Regions from separate parts of the Gordonia sp. N1V genome, predicted to be linked through region 2. Evidence: riboswitches for the same ligand, from Rfam matches in the RefSeq annotation. Region 2 holds a riboswitch; the other holds the start of a gene.

Region 1 (7,154 bases), on a different contig from region 2:
GCATCGACCCCGAGATCGGCAGTGTGCCACCGGGACCGAAGAGCTCTACGGCGTCCGACCAATCCGCGGGGCCGGGATCGAGTGGGAACGCCGCGAACACCGACACGTCGCGTCGGTAGCGCAACACCCGTCCGCGCCGTTGCGCGAGATGCCGGTGGTGACCGGTCAGCGACGATCGGACCGGATCGTCGAGGACGTCGACACCCAAACGGGGCATCGGCGAAGCATCAGCCGTGCGCTCACTCATGACTCGATGATGTCCCATCGGCACGACTCCTTTTCCATCCCGCCCCTCTCTGTCCCACCCGTCTTCATCCCGGCCACCTCAGCTGTCGTTGCGCGGCAGACCGGGCGGATTCACCTGTGACGTCGGCACGGCCTCGGCGGAGAGGTTCCACGCGGCCAGCCACTTCGCGTACACACCCGTGGTGATCAGGTGGTTGATCGCGTCGGCGAGCGGCCCGACGAGTTCGTCACCCTTCTTCGTCGTGGCCGCGATCAATCCCTGCAGCGTCGACCCGGCCCCGGAATACGTGCCGGCGACACGGGTGGCTTTCGGGGTGCCCGCGGTCTGCCGGACGTGATAGGAGATGCTCGGATTCGGCGCGAGGTAGGCGTCGATCTTGCCCGAGGCAAGGGCCAGGTTGATCGAGTTGGCGTCCGGGAAGTAGACGACGTCGAGGGTCTTGCCCTCGGCGGTGAGCTTGTCCCGCCACTCCAGCAGTAGGCGTTCCTGGTTGGTGCCCGACCCGACGGCCACCTTCTTGCCCGCAAGGCTCTCGTAGTTGCGGTCGAAGTTCCAGGAGCTCGCCTTGAGCACTTCGAAGGCGATTTCGTCCTTGCGGTAGGTCGCGAAGTCGTATTTTTCCTTGCGCTCTTCGGTGACGGTGATGTTGGAGAATCCGACATCTGTTCGCCCGCTGTCGATTCCGACGAAGAGGTTCTCCCACGTGGCGTTGGTGATCACCGGTGTGAGCCCGAAGACAGCCGCTACGAGGCGGCCGAGGTCGGGTTCGGCGCCGGTCAGCGTGTGCTGATCGGACCCGATGAACGCCAGAGGCGGATACCCCGAGGGCAGTGCCCCGATCCCGATCGACAGCTCCCCGGAGTCACGCACCGCCGCCGGCAGCGCGTTGCGAATCGAATCGACCTGCGGCACAGTCACATCGATTTGGTTGGCGGCGCCGTTGGACACCGCCCCGATGACGACGTCGCCCGGCTTTCCGGATGGTTGCGCGGCGTCGGTGGAACCGCCCGAGCACGCGGTGAGCAGACCGCCGACGAGGCCGAGTGCCACGGTGACGGCACCGAGCCGCGTCGCGGCCCGGCGACGAGCGCGCGTTCGGGGGGTGACGCGATCGGCGGAACGCGTTGGTGACATGGAGTTACTCCGTTTCTGGGGTGTGACGGCAGGGAGGATGACGACGTGCCCCGGCGGGGTCGTCGACGGTGGTGGCGGTCGGTGAGTCGGTGTGTGGTGGTCGATGTGTGGCGGTCAGAGCACTCGGAGCAGGAAGTCCTTGGTGCGCTGGTGTGTCGGATGATCGAGGACCTGATCCGGGGTGCCCTGCTCGACGATGCGGCCGTCGTCGAGGAAGACGATGGTGTCGGCGACCTCGCGGGCGAAGCCGATCTCGTGGGTCACCACGATCAAGGTGGTGCCGGTGGCGGCGAGATCACGGATCACCGCGAGGACGTCGCCCACGAGCTCGGGATCGAGCGCCGAGGTCGGCTCGTCAAAGAGCAGCACCCCCGGCTCGACGGCCAGCGCCCGGGCGATGGCGACCCGCTGTTGCTGACCGCCGGAGAGCTGGCGCGGATATGCGTCGTACCTGTCCGAGAGTCCCACGCGCGCAAGGAGTGCGCGGGCAGCTCGCTCGGCGTCCGCGCGGGTGATCCGGCCGGTCGAGACCAGTGGTGCCGCGACATTCTGGCCGGCGGTGAGGTTGGAGAACAGGTTGAACGACTGGAAGACGTAGCCGATGCGGCGTCGCTGTCGCAGGATCTCGCGTTCGGGCAATTCCCGGAGACGGCCGCCGGTACGGCGGACGCCGATCAGTTCGCCGCCCACGCTGACGTGGCCTGCGTCGAGCCGTTCGAGATGGTTCACGGCACGGAGCAGGGTCGACTTGCCCGAGCCCGAGGGTCCGAGGATCACCGTCACCTCTCCCGGGCGGATCGTGAGGTCGATGCCCTTGAGGACGTGGTGGTCGGCGTAGAAGCGGTGGGCGCCCACGATCTGCACCTCGGCACCGGTCGACGTCGTGTCCGGTGTGATGGCGGCGCGCGTCATGCGGCACGCTCCCAGGGACGCAGGGCGATGCTCCGGCGAGCGCCGGCAACAGCGAACCGCAATCGCTGTATCGGCGTGGGGGGCAGGGTGCGGACCGCCCCTCGCGCGAAGTAGCGCTCGACGTAGAACTGCACGATCGAGACGGCGCTGGTGAGGATCACATACCAGACCGTCGCCACCATCAGCAGTGGGATGATGTCACCGGAATAGGTGCTCGACTGGGTCGAGACCACGCCGAACAGATCGAGTAGCGACACGTAGTAGACCAGCGATGTCGACTTGATCAGCCCGATCAGCAGATTCACATACGACGGCACGATGGACCGCAGAGCCTGCGGCAATGTGATGCGCAGAAAGTGATACCGACGTGGAATGCCCAGTGCGGCAGCGGCTTCGTGTTGGCCCGCGTCGACCGACAGGATGCCGCCGCGCACGATCTCGGCGGCGAACGCCGCCTCGTGGACGGTGATACCGATGACGGCGATCAGGAACGGGGTGGCGAGATCGGCCTCGGAGAAATGAAACAGTCCCGGGCCGAACGGAACACCGATACTCAGACTCTGGTAGAGCGCCCCGAAGTTGAACAGGATGAGGAGCAGTACGATCAGCGGGATCGATCGAAAGAACCAGACGTAACCCCAGCTGACCGCCGCGAGCACGGGATTGTTCGACAGCCGCATCAGCGCCAGGACGATACCCACGGCCAGGGCGAGCACCGCACTGTACGCTGCGACCTCCAAGGTGACTCCGAGGCCTTCGAGAATGACGGGGCGAAAGAACCAGTACCCGAACCGATCCCATTGGAAGAACGCGTTGGTGGCCAGGCCGTGGACCAACTGCGCGCCGACGATGAGCACGATCGCGGCGAGAACCCACCGGCCGGGATGACGCAGGGGCGCAACGCGTTCGGCGACCGGCGGCGTAGTCGTGCCCGCCGACGACGGGTGCGAGTCCCCCGACGGCGCCGGGTGTGGATCGGCACTCGTGGACGGCGATGGGGCGGACATGTCGGCACTCTCCTCCAACCGGGGAACGGGGCACGCGAGGAGAGGCGTGCCCGACGACACCCCGGGCGTATCCCGCGGGTACCGACGACCACGACGGCACGACGACTCCTCACGAAATCGTTGTGGCCGTTTCCATCACGCTTATCGGGACATTCCCGATCCGGTCGTCACCTGGGGCACCCCACCGCGATGCGAGGGTTGCCGGTCAACCAGCCAGGGCTTGACGTTGACGCTCATGACCGTCTCGCTCACGCTAATACCGCGCGCCGCAGCGGTCAGTATTTACATTCGTCGATGAGTGAAAGTCTCGTGGCGTCGGCGTCGGACACCATAGTCGTCTGACGCTGCGTTATTCGTCTGACGCTGCGTTCCTCAGACCTGCGTTCGTCAGACGCTGCGTTCGTCAGACGCTGCGTTCACCGGCCAGGATCGCCTCGAGGCGCCGGTGGATGTGAGGGGAGAGAAAAGGTGTCACGTCGCCGCCGAGCTTGGCGACCTCTTTCACCAGCGAACTCGAGACGTGCGCGAAGCGCGGATCGGTCAGCAGGAACACGGTCTCGACGTCGGCCAGCTCACGATTCATCTGCGCCATCGGAAGCTCGTAGTCGAAGTCCACCGACGAGCGCAGACCCTTGACGATGGAGTGGATCGCGTTCTCTCTGAGATAGTCGACGAGCAGGCCGGTCCACTGATCCACCCGCACATTGGGCAGATCGGCGCAGTCCTCCCGGATCAGTTCGAGCCGCTCCGGGACCGAGAACAGGCCGCGCTTGTTGGGATTGACGACAACGGTGACCACCAGCTCGTCGAAACACGCAGCAGCCCGCTCGACGACGTAACGGTGGCCGCGCGTGAAGGGATCGAAGGAGCCGGGGATCACCGCACTGGTCATACTCTGCAGAACCTACCCGGCCTCCCCGCCGGTGACTCGCGCGACCTGCACCGTGGTGTCGCCGTAGGACTTGTCGGTGACGACCTCCCAGCCGACCGGCCATCTCGTCGTGGCCCGGCGGCCCCGCTCGAGGACCAGTAAGCCACCGTCGGCGAGCCAACCGCCCGCGCCGAGCGCCGCGAGGTCACCGTGCACCTCGTCGTCGGTGAGTGCATAGGGCGGGTCGGAGAAGATCACATCGAAGCGACCCGTCACACCTACTCGGGCCGGGACCTCCGCTCGGGCCGGGCCGGCCAGGAACGCCGACACCGGTGCGGTGATCACCCGGCCCACCTCGGCGACGCCGAGCGCCCTCAGGTTGGCGGTGACGACAGCGGTGGCGCGACGACGGCTGTCGACGAACACGGCCGAGGACGCGCCACGGGAGAGTGCTTCGAGGCCCAGCGCACCGGACCCGGCATAGAGGTCGAGGATGGCGGCACCCTCCAGATCGATCCGGGCGTCGAGAATGTTGAACACCGCCTCGCGCACCCGATCGGAGGTGGGCCGGGTCCCGGCGTCGGGAACCTTCAGTGGTCGTCCGCCGTGGCGGCCGGCGATGATCCGGGTCACCGAACCATTCTCCCATTGCCGATTCGGTTGAGCCGTCCCCCTCGACGGGCGGCGCCACCGGGTCGTCACCGCGGTCGCCGCCGGACAATTCGCCCACCCGCAGCGAGTCGTCGCAAGCGTTTGTGTCCCGCATCACAAATACCGGATGAACTGGGCATTGAGGGGGCATTTCCCCACCGATTTACGCAGGCAGGTGAATTCGTCGACACACGTTGTTAACGTCGAATGCGTTATGAGCCCGTCCCACACAAGAACGGCCCCATCACCCCTTCTCACTCTCGACTACCGGGTTCCCTCGGTGGCCGACGGTACCCGACTCTGGGAGATTGCCAAGGACTCCCAGGTGCTCGACGTGAATTCCAGCTACGCCTACGTACTGTGGTGCCGAGACTTCGCCGAGACGTCCATCGTCGCCGAGGTCGACGGCCGCACTGCAGGATTCGTCACCGGATATCGACGTCCCTCCGACCCGTCGACCCTCATGGTCTGGCAGGTCGCGGTCGACGACGCGTATCGCGGTCACGGGATCGCAGCAACGATGCTGCATCGACTCTTCGATCGTGCCGCACGACGCGGGGTGGTGGCCATGCACACCACCATCAGCCCCGACAACGTTGCCTCGCAACGATTGTTCGCATCGGTGGCTGCCGCTCGCGGACTCCGATTCGCCCGGCGCGACCTTTTCGCCGCCGGCGACTTCCCAAACGCACACGAGCCCGAGGACCTCTATCTGCTCGAGCCCGAGGTTCCCGAACCCTGATCCCGGGCAACAGGAGTCGGCTCCCGAGCCGGTCCTGATCCACCAGCCACACGGTCAAAGATGGGTCCGCACAACATGTGTCGATCAGGTTGCTCCGTACATGTTGGTGCGCACCGGTATCCCCGCGCGGGCCACGCCGATCCGCTCTGTGCGGATCTCACCTGCGGTGGCGACGCGACGCGCGCCCCGGGCGACGGCCTCACAGATTTCCCACATTGGAGGAATAACCATGAACGACCAACCCACCGCCAAGAAGACCTCGATCGATGATTCGGTCTTCACCCAACACGAATCCGAGGTCCGCAGTTACTGCCGCAGCTGGCCGACGGTGTTCGGCCAGGCTCGTGGGTCGTGGCTGACCGACACCAACGGCGACCGCTACCTGGACTTCTTCGCCGGGGCCGGTGCGCTCAACTACGGCCACAACAACCCGGTCCTCAAGTCCGCGTTGCTCGAATACATCGAATCCGACGGCATCACCCACGGTCTCGACATGGCCACCGTGGCCAAGGGTCGGCTGATCGAGGAGTTCACCTCCAAGATCCTCGCGCCGCGCGATCTGGACTACAAGATCCAGTTCCCGGGACCGACCGGCACCAACGCCGTCGAGTCGGCACTGAAGCTGGCCCGCAAGGTCACCGGCCGTGAATCGATCGTGAGTTTCACCAACGCGTTCCACGGCATGACCCTCGGCTCGCTGTCGGTGACCGGCAACTCGATGAAGCGCGCCGGCGCGGGTATCCCGCTCGTGCACGCGACCCCGATGCCGTTCGACAACTACCTCGGCGGGGCCGTCGAGGACTTCAGCTGGTTCGAGCGGGTGCTCGACGACTCCGGCAGCGGACTCAACCTGCCCGCGGCGGTCATCGTCGAGACCGTGCAGGGCGAGGGCGGTGTCAACGTCGCGCGCGCGGAGTGGTTGCGTGCGCTCTCCGAGCTCTGCCGGCGTCGCGACATCCTGCTGATCGTCGACGACGTGCAGATGGGCTGCGGCCGCACCGGTGAGTTCTTCTCCTTCGAAGAGGCCGGGATCAAGCCCGACATCGTCACGCTGTCCAAGTCGATCAGCGGATACGGGTTGCCGCTGGCACTCGTGCTCATCCGCCGCGACCTCGATGTGTGGTCGCCGGGCGAGCACAACGGCACCTTCCGCGGCAACAATCCCGCGTTCGTCACCGCGGCCAAGGCGATCGAGCACTACTGGTCCGACGATTCGCTCTCCCGTGACGTCCACATGAAGGGCCGACAGATCAACGAGGTGCTCTCCACGCTCGCCGCCCGGCACGAGGGCGTCTCGACCCGCGGCCGCGGCATGGCACGCGGACTGGTGTTCGCCGAGCCCGCCGACGCCGGCAAGGTGTGCGCCGCCGCCTTCGGCGCCGGCCTGCTCGCCGAGACCTCCGGTCCGTCCGACGAGGTCGTCAAACTCCTTCCGCCGCTGACCATTTCCACCGAGGATCTCGACCACGGGTTGGGGATCCTCGCCGATGCCACCGAGGAGGTGCTCGCATGATCGTCCGCACCACAGACGAGATCACCGGAACCGACCGAGACGTCGCCGACCCCAAGGGCAATTGGGTGTCCAAGCGC
Region 2 (7,154 bases):
GCGCAGGATATCCCCGTCGGCACGGGTCACGTTGTAGTAGATCGCGTCGTAGTCGCCGGCGTTCTGTCGGACGGTGGCCTCGGCCGCCGGCACCACGTCGAGCGCCATGTCGGCGCCGACGTTCTTCAGCTGCTGCTGGACGAGTTCGAGGATCGCCTGGTTGCCGGCGAACACCGGACTGTAGAGCACCGAGAACGACAGGCGCCGGCCGTCTTTGACGCGAATGCCATCCGGGCCGGGCCGCCAGCCCGCGGCGTCGAGTAGCTGCCGGGACTTGGCGGCGTCAAAGGTCAGCGCCGCCGTCTCGGCGTGGAAACCCGGAGTGTTGGCGGCCAGCACCCCGGTCGCCGGGTGGAAGTCCTTGTCGAGCACGGTGTCGACGAGTTCGGTGCGGTTGATCGCCGGGAGCAGTGCGGTGCGGACCTGCTCGTCGGCGAGCACTCCACGGGAGACGTTGGGCTGCAGGCCGAATGGCACGCCGGGGTTCACCGCGGTGAGTACCTTGCCACCGGCCGAGGAGATCTGTGCCTTGTCGTTGGGGAGGGCATCGCTGATGGCGTCGAGCTGACCGGAGCCCAGTGAACCGGTGCGCACACCCGACTCGGGGACGACGGTGAAGTCGATCCCGTCGAGGTAGGCGTCGCCGGTATGGGTGAACACCGCCGAGCCCCATTGATATCCGGTGCGTTTGCGCAGGGCGGCCGAACGGCCTTGTTGCCATGCGGAATAGACGAACGGCCCGGAGCCGATGTTGGTGCCCTGGCACCGCTGTTCGGGTGTGGCGGCGACGGTCGCGTCGGCCTGGATGCCGAGCTGCGGGGTGGAGGTCGCCTGCAGAAACTGCGCGTTCGGTGCGGAGAACTCGACCCGTGCGGTCAACGGGTCGACGACGGTGGTGCCGGTGTAGCCGCTGAGATAGGTTGCGGCCAAGGGCGCCTTGGCGCCGCCGAGGGTGGTGACGATGGCGTCGAAGTTCTTCTTGACCGAGTCGGCGGTCAGCGGGGTGCCGTTGCTGAAGGTGACGTCGGGCTTGAGGTGGAAGGTGAAGGTCTTGGCGTCGGGGCTGACCTCCCAGCTCTGCGCCAGCCACGGTTTCAGGTCGCCGCTTCCGGGTACCTGGTCGGTCAGTGAGTCGACGATCTGACGGGTCACGTAGATCGTCTGGTTGGTGGCGCTCTGGGCGGGGTCGGAGCAGGTGGGCGCGTCGGAGAGGCCGTAGCGCAGCGTGCCGCCGGACACCGGCGGGCCGGCGTCGTCGGACTGCGAGGAGCCCCCGCCGCATGCGGCGAGACCGAAGACGGCCAGCGCGGCAACGGTTGCCGTCGCGGTACGGGCGACGGTGGTGGTGATGCCACGCATCAGATGAGGCCCCATTTCTTGGCGAGGAGTTCGTGCGAGCGCAGCCGGTCACCGTGATCGTGGGTGACCGAGGTGATGACGAGTTCGTCTGCGTCGGTCAGCTTTCCGAGCGCGGCGAGACGCTCGACGACGGTGTCGGGGCTGCCCACGAACTGGGTCTCGAGGCGGTCGGCGACCAGTGCGCGCTGCTCGTCGTCCAGTGGTGGCGCGGTGGCCGGATCCGGGTACTCGACGGCGCCGTGGCCGCTGCGGATGCTGTACACCCAGTGCCCGTAGGTGGAGGCGAGATGGCGTGCGGTGTCGTCGTCCTCGGCGACCACCACATCGGCCGAGACCACCACGTACGGTTCGGCAAGCACCGCCGACGGCCGGAAGGCGGCGCGATAGGCCTGCACCGCTTCGAGCGTCGTGCCGGGGCTCACGTGGTAGTTGGCGACGAAGGGCAGTCCGCGCGCGCCGGCCACCTGAGCGCTCTGACCCTTGCTGCTACCGAAGATCCAGAGCTCGACGTCGGCGCCCTCACCGGGCACCGCATGCAGTTGGAGACCGGACGGGCTGCGATAGGTGCCCTCGAGCAATGCGGCGATGTCGGCGACCTGCTCGGCGAAATCGGGGGTCTGCGCACCGGGCTGGGTGAGCACCTCGAAGCTGCGCGCCAGACGCGAATTCGCCAGCAGCGCCGACACATCGAACGGTTCGGGGAGCACCACACCGTCGACGACACGACTCGGGCCGGGAAGCCGCGGCAGGGTCGCCGCAGGTGTCGACGGCGTGGGTGTCGAAGGCGTGGGTGTCGCCGTGACCGCTTCCGCGCGCCGCTGACCGGAGCGTCCGAGACCCAGGTCGATACGGCCGGGATGGAAGGCGTCGAGCAGACCGAAGGACTCGACGACCGAGACCGCGGTCGTCTGGCCGACCTGAACCGCCGCCGACCCGACCCGGATGGTGGTGGTGGCGCCGGCGATCTGACCGATCAGGACAGCCGGATTCGAGCCGGCCACCGCGACGAAGTGATGTTCGGCGACCCAGTAGCGGCGATAGCCCCACTGCTCGGCGTGCTGCGCGAGGTCGATCGTGTTGGCCAGTGCGGCAGCAGGATTGGAGCCCTCGCTGATCGGCGCGAGATCGAGCACCGACAACGGGGCATGGTCATGAAATGGCACGAGCCGACTCCCATCGATCCCGGCGTTAGCACCCTCCTCTGGGGTTGCTGCGACGTCGACGAGCCGGGTCTCTCGGTCGCTCCAGATGGTCGATTCACGGTAGGTCGACGGCGCGGCACACGGCAAGAAAGTCAGGAGCTGCTCGAGTACGTCGACGGCGCCCGGGCGTCTACGCGGCACAGACTTTCGGTCACCGTGGGATTAACCCGGACGCCCGGACGGCATCGGTGCCGGGCGGTGACGCCGTAACGCCCGCGTCAGTCTTGTCCGATACAGGCGATTTAGCCTAGCCTAACGAGATGCGCGTTCGTGGAGTTCTCGCCGGCCTGTTGACCCTGGTGTTCGTCGCCCTTGTCGGGTGCTCCTCCCCTGACGACCCGGCCGGGTCCGCGGGGGAGACCGTGACCGTCGAGCACCAGTACGGATCGACGACGATTCCGAGCGATCCGACCAAGGTCGTGACCTTCGGCGGCGCGTGGTCGGATTCGCTGATCCGCCTCGGAGTCCCGATCACGGCGGAGTTCCTCGCGCAGGGGTATTCGGGCCCGAACAATCGCTTCGCCTGGACGCCGGAGCACTCGTCGACGATCGTCACCTATGACGTGGAGGCCGGTACCCCCGACGTCGCCGCGATCGCGCGGTTCGCCCCGCAGGTGATCCTCGCCGGATACCTGCCCGATCGCGCGGCCTACGACCGTCTGACGCGGATCGCCCCGACGATCCCGGTGATGGCCACCGACACCGTCACCGACAGCTGGCAGGACGTGATGACGACAGCCGGCCGGATCTTCGGCAAGCAACAGCAGGCCGATGAGGCCGTCGCCGAGGTCGAGCAGCAGATCGCGGCCACCAAGGCGAAATACCCGGCGAGCCAGGGCAAGTCGTTCACCTTCGGACAGTTGACCCCGCAGAATCAGTTCGGTGTGGTGACCAGCGACACCGACCCCTCCGCGAAACTGCTCGCCGAACTCGGCCTGGTTCTCGACCCGGCGGTCAAAGGGCTCGCGCCCGGTGGCGCACGCACGATCGTGTCGGCCGAACGTATCGACATCTTCGCTTCGGACCTACTGATCTTCTGGCCGCTGGTCGGCGGGCCCGAGGCGTTCGATGCGATACCCGGCTGGGATTCGCTGCCCGCGGTGCGCCGCGGCACGACGGTGTTCCTCACCAACGACACCGCGTCGGCGTTCGGCGGACCCACGATCTACTCGGTGCCGTGGGCGATCGACAAGCTGACGCCGGCGTTGGCGAAACTGTAGGCGCTCGCCCCCGGCGGCGCCTCAGGCGGCGCCTCAGGCGGCGCCGCGTTCCTCGATCTCCTCGAGCCGGTCGATCACGGTGCGCGCGAACACCTGCTGCTCGGTGACCGCGAGTTGGTTGCGGCTGCGCGAGGTGAACGCGAAGAGCCAATCGATCAGCGTGGTGAAGCGGTTGCGGAATCCGACGAGGTAGATCAGGTGCAGGAACAGCCATCCGAGCCAGGCGAGATAACCGGAGAACTCGATGTGCCGCGACGTCCCGGGGATCGGCACGCTGGCGACCGCCGAGTACCGCGAGACCGTCGCCATCGACCCCTTGTCCCAGTAGGAGAACGGCTTTCGAGCCCGCAGACTGCCGTTGAGCCGAGCGATGATGGTGTCGGCGGCGTACCGCGCGGACTGGTTCGCCGCCGGGGCCTGGCCCGGCACCCCGTCGAGTGCCATCATGTCGCCGACGACGAACACCTCGGCGTGGCCGGGCAGACTGAGATCTGGCTGCACCCGGACCCGTCCGGCGCGGTCGGTCTCGGCCCCACTCTGCTCGGCGAGATGGCGGCCGAGTGGGCTGGCCGCGACACCCGCCGACCACACCTTGCACTGGCTCTCGATGCGTCGGGTGGTGCCGTCGGGGTCTTTGACCACCAGCCCGTCGTAATCCATGTCGACGACCATCGACCCCAGTTGGACATCGACTCCCAGTGAGCGCAAACGCTTTTCAGCCCGTCCTCCGAGCTTGCGCCCGAACGGCGGAAGTACCGACGGCGCCGCGTCGAGGAGGATGACCCGCGCCTGCGTCGGATCGATGGAGTCGAAGGCGCCGCGCAGCGTCTTGGCCGCCATCTCCGCGATCTGCCCGGCCATCTCCACCCCGGTCGCACCTGCGCCGACCACCACGAACGTCAGCAGGCGGGCACGCTCGTCGGGATCGGTGGACAACTCGGCCTGTTCGAAGGCGCCGAGGATACGTCCGCGGAGTTCGAGGGCGTCGTCGATGGTCTTGAGACCGGGTGCGAACTCCGCGAAATGGTCGTTGCCGAAATAGGATTGGCCGGCACCCGCGGCGACGATGAGGCTGTCGTAACCGGTGGTGAGTTCGCGGTCGAGCAGACGCGAGGTGACCCTGTGCTGCTGGAGGTCGATGCTCTCCACGTCGCCGAGGACGACCCGCGCGTTGCGCTGATTGCGCAGGATCACCCGCATCGGTGGGGCGATCTGGCCTTGCGAGATGAGCCCGGTGGCCACCTGATACAGCAGCGGCTGGAACAGGTGGTGGGTGGTGCGGGCGATGACCGTGACGTCGACATCGGCGTGGGCGAGCCGGCGAGCCGCGGCGAGCCCGCCGAAACCCGAGCCGATGATCACCACGTGGTGGCGGCCGGTCTGCGCGGGGTGTGCGGCATCGCTGGGATGTGCGGCAGTGATGGGTTGTGATCGGGCCATGGCACGTTCCTTCGTCGGGGATCGACACCCAGGCGGACGATGTCTCCGAACGTGCTCCTTGCCGGTCGATTCCGGCTGCGCCAGTCGCACTGCCGAGGTTAGCGCACGATCACGCCCGGCGCGAGGGCTTTGTTACGTGCTCGGTCCCGGTGCGCTCAGGTCAGGGAGCGCATGGCGCGGTCGGCGACCGCCGGTGAGAGGTAGTCGAGGACGGGCAGCACCGCACGCAGGGCCGCGGGTGCGACCTCCTCGGGCTGGTGGGTGATCGCGCGGACGATCCAGTTCGCTGCCTCGGCCACGTCGAGCGCATGTACGTCGTCGTATTCCGCTGTGGGAGCGATCATCTCGGTCCGCACCAGTGGGTAGTAGACGTTGGTGGCGCAGACGCCGGGGTGTGGACGTTCGGCGTTGAGGCTGCGTCCGAAGATCCCGAGGGCGTTCTTGGACGCGGCGTAGGCGGAGAAGCGTGGGAACGTTCCCGCCATCAGGCCCCACGTGCAGATGTTCACGATCTGGCCGGATCCGCGCTCGACCATCCCGGGCAGCAGACCCAGCGAGAGTTGGACCGCGGCAAAGTAGTTCAGTGACATCGTCCGCTGATAGTCGTGCAGCCGATCGGTGGAGTCGAGGATCGACCGGCGGATCGATCGTCCCGCGTTGTTCACCAGGACATCGATCCGCCCATCACCGAGTTCGTCGAGAAGCGCTGCCACGCCGGCCTCGGCGGACAGGTCGGCGACGATGTGGTCGCATCCGGTCTCCGACGCCAATGACCGCAGCTCGTCGGAGCGGCGGGCGACGGCGATGAGATGGGCGCCGCGCGCGGCGAGCGCACGCACCGCTTCGCGCCCGATACCTGCCGAGGCACCGGTCACCAGCACCGTCAGGCCGGAGACATCACGACCGGGTCCGGTCACCGCGTTCTCCACCGGGCCCGGCAACAGCGATCGCCGCTGCGCCAGGTCGAACAACGTCGCGGCCACATTCACCACGCGCGACTACTCCGCGAGCGCCGAGCGCAGCTTGGCGTCGGTGTGCTTGATCGCCTGGGCCGCGAACGGATCCATGATCGCGCCCAGCGCTTTTCCGGCCAAACCGCCGGGCAGGATGTACTCGAATTCGGCGTCGACCTTGGTACCGCCCGCATCCAGGTCGGCGAAGCGCCAGGTGGTGTTGGCCTGGAAGCCCTCGATGGCCCTGAGCACGATGAGTTCGTTCTCGACCCACTCGACGGTCTCGACCGTGGACTTGAGAGTCTTCGGTCCCGCCTTGATCGCGACGTCGAAGACCGAGCCCTTGCCGCTGGTCAGGTCTGTCCGCGGAGTGAACTGATGAATCCCGAACATGTACTCCGGAACGTTCTCGTAGTCGTTGATGTAGGTGAACACGCGGTCGCGTGCCACCTCGATCGTGGACGAATGGCGCACCACACTCATTGGTCTGAACCTCCCCTGTCGACGTGAGCCGAGACCCGCCGGTGGCGGCAGGTCGTGCAGCCCACAGTAGGCGGTCGGTGCGCAGGCCCGGCACACAACCCACCGGCCCAGCGTGGCGCGGCAGGGCGGGTGCGGACGCGGCGTCATAATCGAGGGCATGCGTTCGAGAGGGAAGATCATCGACGCGACGCTCAGCCTGATCGCCACTGAGGGTTTTGCCGGGGCGAGTATCGCGGCCGTCGCCGCGTCGGCGGGCGTGTCGAGGCAGACGGTGTATTCGATCTTCGGTTCCCGCGAGGATCTCGTCTCCCAGGCGCTCGGCGAGCTCGCGATCACCGCGATGGGCGCCATCCACGCGCGGCTCGAGGGCATCACCGATCTGACCGACTACCTCGTCGAATTCATCGTCGCCGGCCGTTCGATGGCCGCGGCCGATCCGGCTCTGTCGATGCTCATGACCTCGCAGGAAAGCCATCCGTTCTTCGATGACGGCGCGA

What was found. A riboswitch is a leader RNA that binds a small molecule or an ion and turns the genes downstream of it on or off. The one in region 2 is predicted to bind S-adenosylmethionine.
Region 1: it holds a riboswitch for S-adenosylmethionine, as region 2 does, so the genes downstream of both, P3L18_RS10670 (amino acid ABC transporter permease) here and P3L18_RS22055 (LLM class flavin-dependent oxidoreductase) in region 2, are expected to answer to the same signal.

The regions. Positions count from the first base shown of each region.
Region 1 is NZ_JARJDD010000006.1:222,952-230,105, forward strand. Features, by position in the region: gene P3L18_RS10655 (GNAT family N-acetyltransferase) at 1-247, opposite strand, end outside; gene P3L18_RS10660 (ABC transporter substrate-binding protein) at 326-1,381, opposite strand; gene P3L18_RS10665 (amino acid ABC transporter ATP-binding protein) at 1,496-2,293, opposite strand; gene P3L18_RS10670 (amino acid ABC transporter permease) at 2,290-3,300, opposite strand; SAM riboswitch class IV at 3,433-3,541, opposite strand; gene coaD (pantetheine-phosphate adenylyltransferase) at 3,704-4,192, opposite strand; gene rsmD (16S rRNA (guanine(966)-N(2))-methyltransferase RsmD) at 4,205-4,804, opposite strand; gene ectA (diaminobutyrate acetyltransferase) at 5,037-5,564, shown strand; gene P3L18_RS10690 (hypothetical protein) at 5,649-5,795, opposite strand; gene ectB (diaminobutyrate--2-oxoglutarate transaminase) at 5,794-7,077, shown strand; gene P3L18_RS10700 (ectoine synthase) at 7,074-7,154, shown strand, end outside.
Region 2 is NZ_JARJDD010000021.1:8,437-15,590, reverse strand. Features, by position in the region: gene P3L18_RS22060 (ABC transporter substrate-binding protein) at 1-1,359, opposite strand, end outside; gene P3L18_RS22055 (LLM class flavin-dependent oxidoreductase) at 1,359-2,522, opposite strand; SAM riboswitch class I at 2,530-2,614, opposite strand; gene P3L18_RS22050 (ABC transporter substrate-binding protein) at 2,822-3,781, shown strand; gene P3L18_RS22045 (NAD(P)/FAD-dependent oxidoreductase) at 3,815-5,221, opposite strand; gene P3L18_RS22040 (SDR family NAD(P)-dependent oxidoreductase) at 5,377-6,210, opposite strand; gene P3L18_RS22035 (SRPBCC family protein) at 6,220-6,657, opposite strand; gene P3L18_RS22030 (TetR family transcriptional regulator) at 6,815-7,154, shown strand, end outside.